DNA from 2 places in the Streptomyces sp. SL06 genome. Region 1 is predicted to be linked to the other one. Evidence: riboswitches for the same ligand, from Rfam matches in the RefSeq annotation. Region 1 holds a riboswitch; the other holds the start of a gene.
What was found. Region 1 has a riboswitch for glycine ahead of gcvP (aminomethyl-transferring glycine dehydrogenase). Riboswitches for the same ligand answer to the same signal wherever they lie in the genome.
Positions count from the first base shown of each region.

Region 2: another riboswitch for glycine. It lies ahead of gcvT (glycine cleavage system aminomethyltransferase GcvT); the one in region 1 lies ahead of gcvP (aminomethyl-transferring glycine dehydrogenase).

Region 1 is NZ_JBSYOT010000002.1:6,135,543-6,142,782, forward strand. Features, by position in the region: gene AC4IHM_RS28160 (bifunctional nuclease family protein) at 1-16, shown strand, start outside; gene AC4IHM_RS28165 (MerR family transcriptional regulator) at 198-881, shown strand; gene AC4IHM_RS28170 (DNA polymerase IV) at 934-2,379, shown strand; gene AC4IHM_RS28175 (PRC-barrel domain-containing protein) at 2,616-2,993, opposite strand; glycine riboswitch at 3,132-3,227, shown strand; gene gcvP (aminomethyl-transferring glycine dehydrogenase) at 3,404-6,289, shown strand; gene AC4IHM_RS28185 (TOBE domain-containing protein) at 6,315-6,734, opposite strand; gene AC4IHM_RS28190 (DUF5999 family protein) at 6,923-7,126, opposite strand.
Region 2 is NZ_JBSYOT010000002.1:2,094,281-2,101,520, reverse strand. Features, by position in the region: gene AC4IHM_RS09380 (L-serine ammonia-lyase) at 1-396, opposite strand, end outside; gene glyA (serine hydroxymethyltransferase) at 495-1,757, opposite strand; gene gcvH (glycine cleavage system protein GcvH) at 1,773-2,150, opposite strand; gene gcvT (glycine cleavage system aminomethyltransferase GcvT) at 2,273-3,391, opposite strand; glycine riboswitch at 3,435-3,550, opposite strand; glycine riboswitch at 3,551-3,645, opposite strand; gene AC4IHM_RS09360 (AAA family ATPase) at 3,825-4,493, shown strand; gene AC4IHM_RS09355 (enhanced serine sensitivity protein SseB) at 4,570-5,373, shown strand; gene AC4IHM_RS09350 (enhanced serine sensitivity protein SseB C-terminal domain-containing protein) at 5,492-6,289, shown strand; gene AC4IHM_RS09345 (ABC transporter permease) at 6,605-7,240, shown strand, end outside.

The DNA.
Region 1 (7,240 bases):
GAGCAGCAATCAGTGAGGGCGCGGGGCCGAGGTGCCACGGGGTCCGTTTTGGCACATTCGGCTAGCCTTTCCCCGTGTGAGGGCACGCGAAACCACTCGTAGGGTGATTATCACTCGGCGTGCCGAGTGTGGCGATCGTTGACGCACCCTTGGTGACTGCCTACCTTCGAGGAGGCAGGTCAAGGACGGAGGTCGGCGTGAGAACGAGCGGCGACGGTACGGCTGGGGGTGGCCCCGGGCGCAGTCTCGGGGTGAGCGGTCCGTACCCTCCCCCCAGCTCTCGGCTCCGCGCGAGCGGGGCGTATCCCCAGCACGGTGGCGCGGCCGATCCCGCTGCGCAGCGGTCGGCTGCCGTGCCGAGCAGCAAAGGGGCGACGCCCATGGCGTCCGAGCAGATCGGCTACCGCGGGCCGACGGCCTGCGCAGCCGCCGGTATCACCTACCGGCAGCTCGACTACTGGGCCCGAACCGGCCTCGTCGAGCCCAGCGTGCGGCCCGCGCACGGATCCGGGACACAGCGCCTGTACAGCTTCCGCGACGTGGTCGTGCTGAAGATCGTGAAGCGTTTCCTCGACACCGGCGTGTCCCTGCAGAACATCCGCACCACCGTCCAGCACCTCGGGGAGCGCGGCTTCCGGGACCTGGAGCGGATGACGCTGATGAGCGACGGCGCCACGGTCTACGAGTGCACGTCGCCCGACGAGGTGCACGCCCTGCTCCAGGGCGGCCAGGGCATCTTCGGGATCGCCGTGGGCGTGGTGTGGCGGGACGTCGAGAGCGCGCTGTCCCAGCTGCACGGGGAGCGGATCGACACGGGGGAGACCCTGGTCGGGCACAATCCGGCGGACGAGCTGGCCCGGCGGCGCAACCGGGCGGTCTGACCCGCCGCCGCACACGGGCGCATTGTCAGTGGCGTAGGGCAGCATCGGAGATGTGAGAACCGCGCCCACGATCCTGCATCTCGACATGGATGCCTTCTTCGCCTCGGTGGAGCAGGCGTCCAAGCCGAGCCTGCGCGGGAAGGCGGTCGTCGTGGGTGGCCTCGGACCGCGCGGCGTGGTCGCCACCGCCTCGTACGAGGCGCGGGTCTTCGGCGTCCATTCGGCGATGCCCATGGGCCAGGCCCGGCGGCTGGCGCCCAACGCCGCGTATCTCGTTCCGCGCTTCCAGCTCTACCGGTCGATCAGCGAGCAGGTGATGCGGCTGCTGCGGGAGCTGTCGCCGCTGGTGGAGCCGCTGAGCCTGGACGAGGCCTTCGTGGATCTGGAGGCCGGCGGAGCGGCCCGGGACGCGGAGTCGGCACGGCTGACCGGGGCGAAGCTGCGCGCGGACATCCGCGCCGTCACCGGACTCACCGGATCCGTGGGGCTCGCCGCCTCCAAGATGCTGGCCAAGATCGCCTCCGAGGAGGCCAAGCCCGACGGGCTGGTGCTGATCCCGCCGGGGACGGAGCGGGCCATGCTGGAGCCGATGTCCGTGCGGACGCTGCCCGGGGTGGGACCGGCGACGGGCGACCATCTGCGGCGGGCCGGGATCACCACGGTCGGCGAACTCGCCGAGGCGGGCGAGGACGAGCTGGTTCGGATGGTGGGCAAGGCGCACGGCCACGCCCTGTACGCCATGGCGCTGGCGCTCGACGAGCGGCCCGTGGTGTCCGAGCGGGAGACCAAGTCGGTGTCGGTCGAGGACACCTACGACGTGGACATCCACGACCGGGTGCGGGTCGGCGTGGAGGTGGGGCGGCTGGCCGACCGGTGCGTGCGGCGGCTGCGCGGGTCCGGTCTGTCCGGGCGGACCATCGTCCTCAAGGTGCGCAGATACGACTTCTCCACGCTGACGCGCTCCGAGACCCTGCGCGGGCCCACGGACGACCCGGCGGTGGTGCGGGAGGCCGCCGCCCGGCTGCTGGACTCGGTGGACACCACCGGCGGCGTGCGGCTGCTCGGGGTCGGCGTCAGCGGGCTCGCCGACTACACGCAGGAGGACCTGTTCGCGCAGGCGGCGGGGGACCGGGCCGAGGAACTCGCCGAGGAGCCCGATGCCGAGCCCGTGGCGGCCGAGCAGCCTGCGGCCCCCGCCGAGCGCCGGTGGCCCGCGGGGCACGACGTGCGGCACACGCAGTACGGGCACGGGTGGGTGCAGGGCAGCGGGCTCGGGCGGGTCACCGTGCGGTTCGAGACGCCGTACTCGGCGGTCGGCCGGGTGCGCACCTTTCCGGTGGACGCCCGGGAGCTGACGCCGGCCGATCCGCTGCCGCTGGTCCGGCCCGTGGGGCGAAGACCCGGCGAGGGGGACGGGCAGGCCTGGTCGCGGACGCGGATGCCGGCGGGACCGGCGTGTCGGACGCCGGCGCGCGGACCGGTCCGAGGGGGCCCGTGAGACCGGCGCCAGGCTAGGGGGCGTCGTGTGGATCAGGCCGTGGGAGATCGGCGGTGCTCCTCGGTGCCGGTGAGCGGGGTCCGGTGCGTGCGGCCGCGAGGCGGAGGAGGGAGTCGACGCGGAGCGTCGGCGAGTGACGACAACGCCGCGGACGTGCGTGCCGGGCCCCGTGTCCGCGGCTTGATCCGCACGACACCCCCCAGGACCCGGCGGGCGTGTGTCGTGCGGACGGGGTGTCAGTTCTCCTCGTTGCCCGTGCCCGCGAGCTTGCCGAAGTCGTGGTCGGGGAGCGGATCGGGCGCGGCCACGTCGAGGCCGTAGTGGTGATAGAGCTGGAGTTCCTGCTCCGGCGAGAGGTGGCGGCCGACGCCGAAGTCGGGCGCCTCCTTGATCAGGGACCGGTCGAAGGGCACGCGCAGGGTGCCCTCGACCAGCTCGCTGGGCTCCAGGGGCACGAAGGCGTCCCTGCTGAACAGACCGGTGCGTATCGCCGCCCACTCGGGGACGCCGGTGGCGTCGTCGAGATAGACCTCGTCGACGGTGCCGATCCTGGTGCCGTCACGGTCGAAGGCCTTGCGGCCGATCAGGTTCCGCGGGTCGATGTCAGTACGCACGGGGCCCTCCACTTGGTCGCACTGGGGTCGCACACCAGCCACTGAATCATCCGTAAGTACTACAAAAGAGCACATGGGGGCGGTTGGCCACTCGAAGGCCCGTGCGGCGGCCTCGCTGGTAGGCTGGCAGACGGCTGCTGACCCCGCGCGGGAGAGTCCTCCGAACACCGTCGGAGGCGCCGAAGGAGCAAATCCTCCCCGGAATCTCTCAGGCTCACGTACCGCGCGGACGAGGTCACTCTGGAAAGCAGGGCGGGTGTCGACGGCTTCCGCCCTCACCGACGGTGAAAGCCGGGAGCGCCCTCGGGCCGCCCGGTGAAGCTCTCAGGTTGAGATGACAGAGGGGGAGGCCGTCCGGGTACCCGCGCCGTGGTGCCCCTCGAAGGTCGTCAGACCAGGAGGCCTCCGCAATGACCGCCCATCGCATTCCGCTCTCCGAACTCGAACAGGCAGCGCCGTTCGAGCAGCGCCACATCGGCCCCGACCAGGAGGCCAGGGCCAAGATGCTCGCGCAGGTCGGATACGGTTCGCTCGACGAGCTGACGGCCGCCGCGGTGCCGGACGTGATCAAGAACACCGAGGCGCTCGACCTGCCGGGCGCCCGCTCCGAGGCCGAGGTGCTGGCCGAGCTGCGCTCACTGGCCGACCGCAACCAGGTCCTCGACTCCATGATCGGCCTCGGCTACTACGGCACGTTCACCCCGTCGGTCATCCTGCGCAACGTCATGGAGAACCCCGCCTGGTACACCGCCTACACGCCGTACCAGCCGGAGATCTCCCAGGGCCGCCTGGAGGCCCTGCTGAACTTCCAGACCATGGTCGCCGACCTCACCGGCCTGCCGACCTCCGGCGCCTCGCTGCTCGACGAGGGCACCGCCGCCGCCGAGGCGATGGCGCTCTCCCGCCGCATGGGCGGGAACAAGAAGGGCCTGTTCCTGGTCGACGCGGACGCCCTGCCGCAGACCGTCGCCGTGATCCGGACCCGCGCCGAGCCGACCGGCGTCGAGGTCGTCGTCGCCGACCTGAGCGAGGGCATCCCGGCCGAGGTCGCCGAACGGGAGATCAACGGCGTCCTGATCCAGTACCCCGGCGCCTCCGGTGCCGTACGCGACATCAAGCCGGTCGTCGACCGGGCGCACGAACTCGGCGCGCTCGTCACCGTCGCCGCCGACCTGCTCGCCCTCACCCTGCTCACCTCGCCCGGCGAACTGGGCGCGGACATCGCCATCGGCACGACCCAGCGCTTCGGCGTGCCCATGGGCTTCGGCGGGCCGCACGCCGGCTACATGGCGGTGCGCGAGAAGTTCGCGCGCAGCCTGCCCGGCCGCCTGGTGGGTGTGTCCGTGGACGCCGACGGCAACAAGGCCTACCGCCTCGCCCTGCAGACCCGCGAGCAGCACATCCGCCGCGAGAAGGCCACCAGCAACATCTGCACCGCGCAGGTGCTGCTCGCCGTCATGGCCGGCATGTACGCCGTGTACCACGGACCGGAGGGGCTGCGGGCCATCGCGCGGCGCGCCCACCGGTACGCCTCCCTCGCCGCGGCGGGCCTCGCGGCCGGCGGCGTCGAGATCGTCCACGGCGCCTACTTCGACACGGTCACCGCGCGGGTGCCGGGCCGGGCCGCCGAGGTCGTCCGCGCCGCCCGCGAGAACGGCGTCAACGTACGGCTCGTCGACGCCGACCACGTCTCGTTCGCCTGCGACGAGACCACCACGCGCGCCCAGCTCGGCGGCGTGTGGCACGCCTTCGGCGTCGAGGCCGACATCGAGTCCCTGGACGCGGGGACCGAGGAGACGCTGCCCGAGGCGCTGCTGCGCACCGACGACTTCCTGACCCACCCCGTCTTCCGGCAGTACCGCTCCGAGACCGCGATGCTGCGCTATCTGCGCCGTCTCTCCGACCGGGACTACGCGCTGGACCGGGGCATGATCCCGCTGGGCTCCTGCACCATGAAGCTCAACGCGACCACCGAGATGGAGCCGGTCACCTGGCCCGAGTTCGGTGCGCTGCACCCCTTCGCGCCCGCCGAGCAGGCGCAGGGCTACCTGACGCTCATCCGTGAGCTGGAGGAGCGGCTCGCCGAGGTCACCGGGTACGACAAGGTGTCGCTCCAGCCGAACGCCGGCTCGCAGGGCGAGTTCGCGGGCCTGCTCGCCGTACGCGGCTACCACCGGGCCAACGGCGACGAGCAGCGCACCGTGTGCCTCATCCCGTCCTCCGCGCACGGCACCAACGCCGCCAGCGCCGTGCTGGCCGGCATGAAGGTGGTCGTCGTCAAGACCGCCGAGGACGGCGAGATCGACGTCGAGGATCTGCGCGCCAGGATCGAGCAGCACCGCGAGGAACTGGCCGTGCTGATGATCACCTACCCCTCCACGCACGGCGTCTTCGAGGAGCACGTCGCCGACATCTGCGCCCGGGTGCACGACGCCGGCGGACAGGTCTACGTGGACGGTGCCAACCTCAACGCCCTGGTCGGCCTCGCCAAGCCGGGCCACTTCGGCGGCGACGTCTCGCACCTGAACCTGCACAAGACCTTCTGCATCCCGCACGGCGGCGGCGGTCCCGGCGTCGGCCCCGTGGCCGTACGGTCGCATCTGGCGCCGTACCTGCCGAACCACCCCTTGCAGGCCGCGGCCGGTCCGCAGACGGGTGTCGGTCCGGTCTCGGCGGCGCCGTGGGGCTCGGCGGGCATCCTGCCGATCTCCTGGTCGTACGTCCGGCTGATGGGCGGCGAGGGGCTCAAGCGCGCCACGCAGGTCGCCGTGCTGTCCGCCAACTACATCGCCAAGCGGCTGGAGCCGCACTACCCGGTGCTGTACACCGGTCCGGGCGGTCTTGTCGCGCACGAGTGCATCATCGACCTGCGCCCGCTGACCAGGGCGACCGGCGTCAGCGTCGACGATGTCGCCAAGCGCCTGATCGACTACGGCTTCCACGCGCCGACGATGTCGTTCCCGGTGGCCGGCACGCTGATGATCGAGCCGACCGAGTCCGAGGACCTGGCCGAGCTCGACCGGTTCTGCGAGGCGATGATCGCCATCCGCGCGGAAATCGAGAAGGTCGGCTCCGGCGTCTGGCCCGCCGACGACAACCCGCTGCGGGGCGCCCCGCACACCGCCGGCGCCCTGGGCGGCGAGTGGGACCACGCGTACACGCGCGAGGAGGCCGTCTTCCCGGCCGGTGTGTCCGCCGCCGACAAGTACTGGCCGCCGGTGCGCCGCATCGACCAGGCCTACGGCGACCGGAACCTCGTCTGCTCCTGCCCGCCGCTGGACGCGTACGAGGACTGAGCCTCTCGCGTGTCACGCGGTCGTCTCACGCGGTCGCGATGGAGACCTCCGTCGACTTGATCAGCGCGACGACGGGGATGCCGACGGCCAGCCCCAGGTCGTCGGCGGCGTCCTTGGTGATGACGGCGGTCAGGGCGGCGCCCTCGACGGCGACCTGGACGGCGGCCATCGCGGCGCCGGTGGTGACGGCGGTGACCGTACCCGGCAGCCGGTTGCGGATGGACAGGCCCTCCACGGGCCCGGTGCCGAGGGCGACCTCCGTCGCCTTCACCAGGGCCCGGACGGCGGTCCCGGAGGTGAGGGCGAGATCCTCGGCGGCGTCCCGGGTGATCGCCGCGGTGAAGTCCTGGCCGCCGGACAGGCGGACGCCGACCGTCGCCATGGCCTCGCCCGGGGTGACGGCGGTGACGGTACCGGGGAGCTGGTTGCGGATGCTCAGGCTCATGAGGGCACCGTAGCCCCGCGAGGGGGTTGTGCCGCGTATGGGAGGTTGTGGGGGAGTCCGCGTCACCGTGCCGAGTCCGGCATCGCGTCGCCGGCCCCGGACACGCTTCGGGGCCGGTGCGCGGTGGTGGCCGCGGGCCGGCCCCTCGGTGCGCCGGACGGAGCGGTGTCGCGCCGTCCGGCTCGTGCTCAGGCGGCGGTCATCAGGCCCGCGCCGACGGGGCGGTGCGGGGCGATGGCCTGGCCGTCCGGCAGTAGCTCACCGGTGTCCTCGAAGAGGACGACGCCGTTGCACAGCAGGCTCCATCCCTGCTCCGGGTGGTGCGCCACGAGGCGGGCGGATTCCCGGTCGGCGGAGTCGGCTGAGGGGCACGGTGGCTGATGCTGACACATGAGTCGGGTCTCTCGGTCCGTGGTGATGGGTGAGTTCGCTGTCCGGTCTGTCCCGTGGCGTGAAGCCTCGTTCATGGCCGCCCCCGTTGTCTGAGTCGGTCCGAACCCAGTGTT
Region 2 (7,240 bases), 4.0 Mb from region 1:
CGCCCGCAGCGTCATGCCGTTGGCGTGGTACGGGAGCGCCTCGCGGCGGTGCAGGACCATGTCGTCGTCGTAGGAGAAGGCGATCTCGTGCTCGCCCAGGAGGCTGATGCGGCCCGAGGACCTGATCGCCCCGACCCGGTCGTCGGCCTTCTCCACGTCCACCGTGCGCGGCGAGTCGCCCTCCAGGCCGAGCAGCACCGCCTTGGGCGTGCCGTGCCCGTGGCCCGTGGCGGCGAGAGAGCCGTACAGCTCGGCGCGGACCGAGGCCACGGAGTCCAGCAGCTCCTCGTTGCGCAGGCGGTGGGCGAACATGCGGGCCGCGCGCATCGGGCCGACCGTGTGGGAACTCGACGGGCCGATGCCGATCGAGAACAGGTCGAAGACCGAGATGGCCACGGGGACTCCTCACAACGGGGTGGTGCAGAGGGTGGTGCTTCGGGCGGGGCGCCGTGTTCCGCTTGTGGCGGGCACGGCGCCCCCGAACGCCTCGGGCGCTACTTGTCCAGACCCGGGTACAGCGGGTGCTTGTCGGCCAGGGCCTTCACCCGGGCGCTGAGCGACGGCGCGTCGTAGGACGGCTTGAGCGCCTGCGCGATCACGTCCGCGACCTCGGCGAAGTCCTCGGCCGTGAAGCCGCGGGTCGCCAGGGCGGGCGTACCGATGCGCAGACCGGACGTCACCATCGGCGGACGCGGGTCGTTCGGGACGGCGTTGCGGTTGACCGTGATGCCGACCTCGTGGAGGCGGTCCTCGGCCTGCTGCCCGTCCAGTTCGCACGCGCGCAGGTCGACCAGGACCAGGTGGACGTCGGTGCCGCCGGTCAGGACCGAGACGCCCGCCGCCTTCGCGTCGTCGCGCACCAGGCGCTCGGCCAGGATGCGCGCGCCCTCCAGCGTACGGCGCTGGCGGTCCTTGAACTCCTCGCTCGCGGCGACCTTGAAGGAGACGGCCTTCGCGGCCACCACATGCTCCAGCGGGCCGCCCTGCTGACCGGGGAAGACAGCCGAGTTGATCTTCTTCGCCAAGGCGGCGGTGGACAGGATCACACCGCCGCGCGGACCGCCCAGCGTCTTGTGCGTGGTGGTGGTCACGACGTGGGCGTGCGGAACCGGGTTCGGGTGCAGGCCCGCCGCGACCAGACCGGCGAAGTGCGCCATGTCGACCATCAGATAGGCGCCGACCTCGTCCGCGACCTCGCGGAACGCGGCGAAGTCCAGTTGCCGCGGGTAGGCCGACCAGCCGGCCACGATCAGCTTCGGCCTGCTCTCCTTGGCGAGGCGCTCCACCTCGGCCATGTCGATCCGGCCGTCCTCGCCGACGTGGTACGGGACGACATTGTAGAGCTTGCCGGAGAAGTTGATCTTCATGCCGTGGGTCAGGTGCCCGCCGTGGGCGAGGTTCAGACCCATGATCGTGTCGCCCGGTTCGAGCAGCGCGAACATCGCGGCGGCGTTGGCCTGGGCGCCGGAGTGCGGCTGCACGTTGGCGTGCTCGGCGCCGAAGAGCGCCTTCACCCGGTCGACGGCGATCCGCTCGACCACGTCGACGTGCTCGCAGCCGCCGTAGTAGCGGCGGCCGGGGTAGCCCTCGGCGTACTTGTTGGTCAGGACCGAGCCCTGGGCCTCCATGACCGCGACCGGAGCGAAGTTCTCCGAGGCGATCATCTCGAGGGTGGACTGCTGGCGGTCCAGCTCGGCGTCGACGGCGGCGGCGATGTCGGGGTCGAGTTCGTGCAGGGGCGTGTTCAGAAGCGACATGCGGTGGGTGACTCCTCAGCCGGCGGTGAAGGCGGTGTACTCGTCGGCGGAGAGCAGGTCGGCCGGCTCGTCCGTGACACGTACCCGGAACAGCCAGCCGCCCTCGAAGGGCGCGGAGTTCACCAGCGACGGGTCGTTGACGACGTCCTCGTTGACCTCGGTGACCTCGCCGGAGACCGGGGAGTACAGGTCGGAGACCGACTTGGTCGACTCCAGTTCGCCGCAGGTCTCGCCCGCGGACACCGAGGCGCCGACCTCGGGGAGCTGGACGAACACAACGTCACCGAGCGCGTTGGCCGCGTGCTCCGTGATGCCGACCGTCGAGGTGCCGTCCTCGGCGGCCGACAGCCACTCGTGCTCCTTGCTGTAGCGCAGCTGCTGGGGATTGCTCATGGCCTGAATTCTCCTGTACGCGGCGGAGTGCTGATGAAGGCTGATCAAGGGGGTACTGCTGAAACCGCTGGTGAGCGGCGAGAACACGCGCGGGGCGGCGAGGGTGCCCCGACGCCCAGTGTCTACTTCTGGCGCTTGTAGAACGGCAGCGCCACGACCTCGTACGGCTCGTGGCTGCCCCGGATGTCCACGCCGACCCCCGGCGTGCCCGGTGCCGCGTGCGCGGGGTCGACGTACGCCATGGCGATCGGCCTGCCGAGCGTCGGGGACGGCGCGCCGGAGGTGACCTCGCCGACGGCCTCGCCGCCGGCGACGACCGGGTACCCGGCGCGCGGGACCCGGCGGCCCTCGGCGACCAGGCCGACCAGGACCCGGGGCGGCGTGGCGGCGGCGCGCCCGGCGGCCTCGGCCAGTGCCGCGCGGCCGACGAAGTCGCCCTCCTTCTCGAACTTCACCACCCGGCCGAGCCCGGCGTCGAAGGGCGTCAGGGCGGTCGTCAGCTCGTGCCCGTACAGCGGCATGCCCGCCTCCAGGCGGAGCGTGTCCCGGCAGGACAGACCGCACGGGACCAGGCCGACGCCCTCGCCCGCCCCGGTCAGCGCCTCCCACAGCGCGACGGCGTGCTCCGGACCCACGAACAGCTCGAAGCCGTCCTCGCCGGTGTAGCCGGTGCGCGCGATCAGCGCCGGCACACCGGCCACGGTGCCGGGCAGGCCCGCGTAGTACTTCAGGCCGTCCAGGTCGGCGTCGGTGAGGCTCTTGAGGATGCCGGGGGACTCGGGACCCTGCACGGCGAGCAGCGCGTAGGCGTCGCGGTCGTCGCGGACCTCGGCGTCGAAGCCGGCCGCCTGCCCGGTCAGCGCGTCCAGCACGACCTGGGCGTTGGAGGCGTTGGCCACCACCAGGTACTCGCTCTCGCCGAGCCGGTAGACGATCAGGTCGTCCAGGATGCCGCCGTCCTCGCGGCAGATCATGGTGTAGCGGGCCCGGCCCGGCCGCACGGCGCCGATGTTGCCGACCAGCGCGTGGTCGAGGAGGGCCGCGGCCTGCGGACCGGTGACGGTGATCTCGCCCATGTGCGAGAGGTCGAAGAGACCGGCCCGGGAGCGCACGGCGAGATGCTCGTCGCGCTCGGAGCCGTAGCGCAGGGGCATGTCCCAGCCGGCGAAGTCGGTCATGGTCGCGCCCAGCGCGCGATGCGTGGCATCCAGCGCGGTACGGCGGCGTTCGGTACTGCTCATCGGTCGGTCGTCTCCCAGGGCAGGACGGCACGGGCGAGGTCGGTCCTCCCCATCTGTCATCGGAACCTGAGAGGTTCGCCATGACCGCCGCGGCACGGCGGTCAGGACTTGCACCTTGGGTGGGACCGCCGTCGGGGGCGGTCCGCTTTTCAGATGTGCCTCGCCCGCGCGGTAACGGTGCCTGAGAGATTCAAGGGAGGGACTTGCTCCTTCGGCGCCCCGGCGAAGGCCGGGGACTCTCCCGCGCGGATTCAAACGGCCGGTATGCAGTTGGCGCCGCCATCATCGCACGCCCGGCCCGGTCCTGGGCAGGGCCGCACTTGTGACCGGCTTGTGGCAGCAAGTGAACGAAACCGGGAGACCCGCGCATTACCTTCTCTTTACACTCGACGGAGGCGGGAGCCCGAACCGCCCCAGGGGGAGGACGATCACGGTGAACAGCACCACGGCGTACGCCACGGCATTGGGCCCGGCCCTGCCCGAGCAGCCCGCCGCCCCGGCCCGCGCGGTCCGCGCGGAACCGACCGCACCCGTCGTCCGCGACCTGCGGGACCGCGACGGCCGCAGCCCGCACGCCCTGCTCTTCGGCCCCCGGGACCTGGTGGTGATCACCGGGCTGCCCGGCAGCGGCAAGTCCACCCTGATGGCCCGCACCGTGCGCGGCCCCCGGGTCGACTCCCAGGACACCCGCGACCGCTGGGACCGCGGCACGCCGCGCTTAGTGCCGTACGCGCTCTACCGGCCCCTCGTCCGCCTCTCCCACTACGCCGGACTGCGCCGCGCGCTGCGCTCCGGCGGGGGCGTCGTCGTGCACGACTGCGGCACCCAGGCCTGGGTGCGCGGCTGGCTGGCCCGCGCAGCACGCCGCCGGGGCGGCGCCCTGCACCTGCTGCTGCTCAACGTCGGCGCCGGCGAGGCCCTGGCCGGCCAGCGCGAGCGCGGGCGGGCCGTCTCGCGCTACGCCTTCCTGCGGCACCGCGCGGCCAACTCCCGCCTGCTGCGCGCGATCACCGCCGGCATCCTGCCCGCGGGCTGCGCCTCGGCGGTCCTCCTGGACCGGGCGGCGGCGGACACCCTGGTCCGGATCGCGTTCACGGGGTGACGGACGGTGGGCCCTCGGACCGGACGCGTTAGCCTTTTCAGCCACAGCAGCGGTACCAGGCACAGGCGGTAGGCAGATGGACTTCCCAGGGGACCTCCCGGCGGACTTCTCCGCCGGATTCCCGGCACAGACGCACCCCCACCCGCACGGCGGTTGGCCCGGCAACGAGCTGGAGGAGGTGCTGTCCGCCTCGCTCGGCGTGCCCGGCGCGGGCGGCCGGATCGTGGAGGTGCTCGGCCGCAGCTTCGTATGGGTGCCGCTGCCGAACGGCGGCGGGCCGCGCAGCGGCCCCCTCGACCTGCCCTCGCTGGAGATCGACGGCCAGGCCTATGTGCCGGTCTTCAGCTCCGAGGAGCAGTTCCGCCAGGTCGTCGGGGCGCAGATGGCGTACACCGTCGCCCCCGCCGTGGAGTTCGCCCGCGGGCTGCCGCCGCAGCTCGGCATCGCCGTGAACCCGGACGGCGTGGTCGGCATCCCGCTGCCGCCGCCGGCCGTGGCCGAGCTGTGCCGGGCCGGCCGCACCCCGCTGGACGGGGCCGCGGCCGGCGGCCGGGTCCGCCTCTTCGAGCCGGACTGGCAGGAAGACCCGGTGGACTTCCTGGCCGCGGCCGGCGCCGAGTTCGCCGCCGTCGGCGTCGTGCGCAGCGCCCGGCGCTGCCTTGCCGCCGTCGAGACCGCCGACCCGGTCCTGTTCGTCGGCGTCGAACTCTCCCACTGGGAGGGCGACGCCCGCGCCCTGCCCCTGGACGCCCTGGGCCGGGCCCTGACCAGGGTGCCCCTGAAGTGGCAGGTCAACCTGGTCCTCCTGGAGGCGGCCCAGGACCCGGTCTGCGACTGGATGCGGGAGAAGGTCCGGCCCTTCTACGACCGGGAGTTGTGAGGGCCGGCCGGGCGGGCGCACACGCGGGACGACAGCGCGCCCCGAGCGCATGGGCGCCCCCTGTTCGCGGAGCCTTAAGCTGGTCCCATATCCGGGACTTCTCGAAGGGGCGATACACGTGAGCGCCAGCGGCACCACGACCGGGCAGGTCGAGCACATGCTGCGCCAGGTGACCCCCGGGCGCTACGACGCCTACGAGGCCCTGCTCCGCGCGCTCGCGACCCCCACCTCCGGCCAGGTCTGGATGCTCCTGTGGCACGGCCAGGCCGGCGCCCCGGACGCCCAGTACGGGAACATGGAGGTGGAGGGCTTCGGTTACGCGCCCTGTGTCACCTCCGCCCAGGAGCTGTCGGCCAGCGGCTGGAACCGTTCGTACGAGGTGGTCGACGGACTGGAGGTGGCCCGCGCCCTGTACCCGGACCACTTCGGCCTCTGGCTCAACCCGCACGCACCCGGCGGCGGCGTCGGCATCCCCTGGCTGGACCTGCGCCGCATCGCCTCCGGCCTGGACCGCCAGCCCGCCGGGCCGCTGCGGCTGTCCGAACCGGCCATCGAGATCCCTCAGTTCTACGCCCTGCTCACGCAGAACGCCCACCGCACCCCGGCGGTCCGCGCGCTGCGCCGCGCCTGGGTGCAGCCGGCGCTGGGGGCGCCGTACCTCGCCATCGGTCTCGATGTGTACGACACCTCCCCGCCGGCCGTCGACGCGGTGCGCGCGATGATGCAGCAGTCCGTCGGCGCGGTGCCGGACGGGCTGCCGGTGTCGACGGTCGCGATGACCGACGCCCATGACCCGGTCGCCATGTGGCTGCGCGCCCAGACCCGGCCCTTCTACGACCGCGAGGCGCACGCCGCCGCCCCCGCCCAGGCTCCGGCGGGCGGGTACGGATACCCTCCGGCGGGGAGCCGGTACTGACCGTCGCGGGTTCCGAGCTGTGGGTGAAGGGCGACATCTTCGCGCGTAGATCGAAGCGTAACGCCCCATTCTGTTCCTGATGTCCTAACTCGTACGTGTCCGACCCCCGTTACCCACTGTCCGGATAACGGAACACCTCAAACAGCATCACGGTTGCGCATCCATTCCCCGTCAACTCTGGCTACTGATCGCCAAAGCGTTGAAGACTCCCGCAACAAGGGGTGGGAGTTCGCCCCTGTGTACGACGGACTGAACCACGCCGCTACAGCGGCAAGTGCGGGCCGGCTACCGCCGGTTGAGAGGGGTCCCTGCCAGATGACGGCACCATTGCACGAGCCGACCGCGGAAGCGGCCCCGAGTGCGGCCGAGGAAGCGGCGGTTGCCGGCGCCGAGGCCAAGGCAGTACAGGGGCGTTCCCTGGGCCGGATCGCCTGGGAGCGCCTGAAACGGGACAAGCTGGCCCTCGCGGGCGGCGCCGTGGTGCTCCTCCTCATCGTGATCGCGCTGCTCGCGCCCGTGATCTCGAATCTCGTCGGGCAGGACCCCGAGACGCACCACGAGGACCTGATCGACCCCCTCTTCGGCACCCCCACGGGATCCATGGGCGGCATCAGCGGCGACCACCTGCTGGGAGTCGAGCCCGTCAACGGCCGCGACATCTTCGCCCGCATCGTCTACGGCGCCCGGATCTCGCTGCTCGTCGGCTTCCTGTCCGCGATCGTCGCCGTCGTGATCGGCACCGTCCTGGGAGTCCTGGCCGGCTTCTTCGGCGGTTGGGTCGACTCGCTCATCAGCCGGGTCATGGACGGCCTGCTGGCCTTCCCGCAGCTGCTCTTCATCATCGCGCTCGTCTCCGTCATGCCGAACGAGATGCTGGGACTGTCCGGCACAGGTGTGCGCCTGTTCGTGATGATCCTGGTCATCGGCTTCTTCGGCTGGCCCTACATCGGA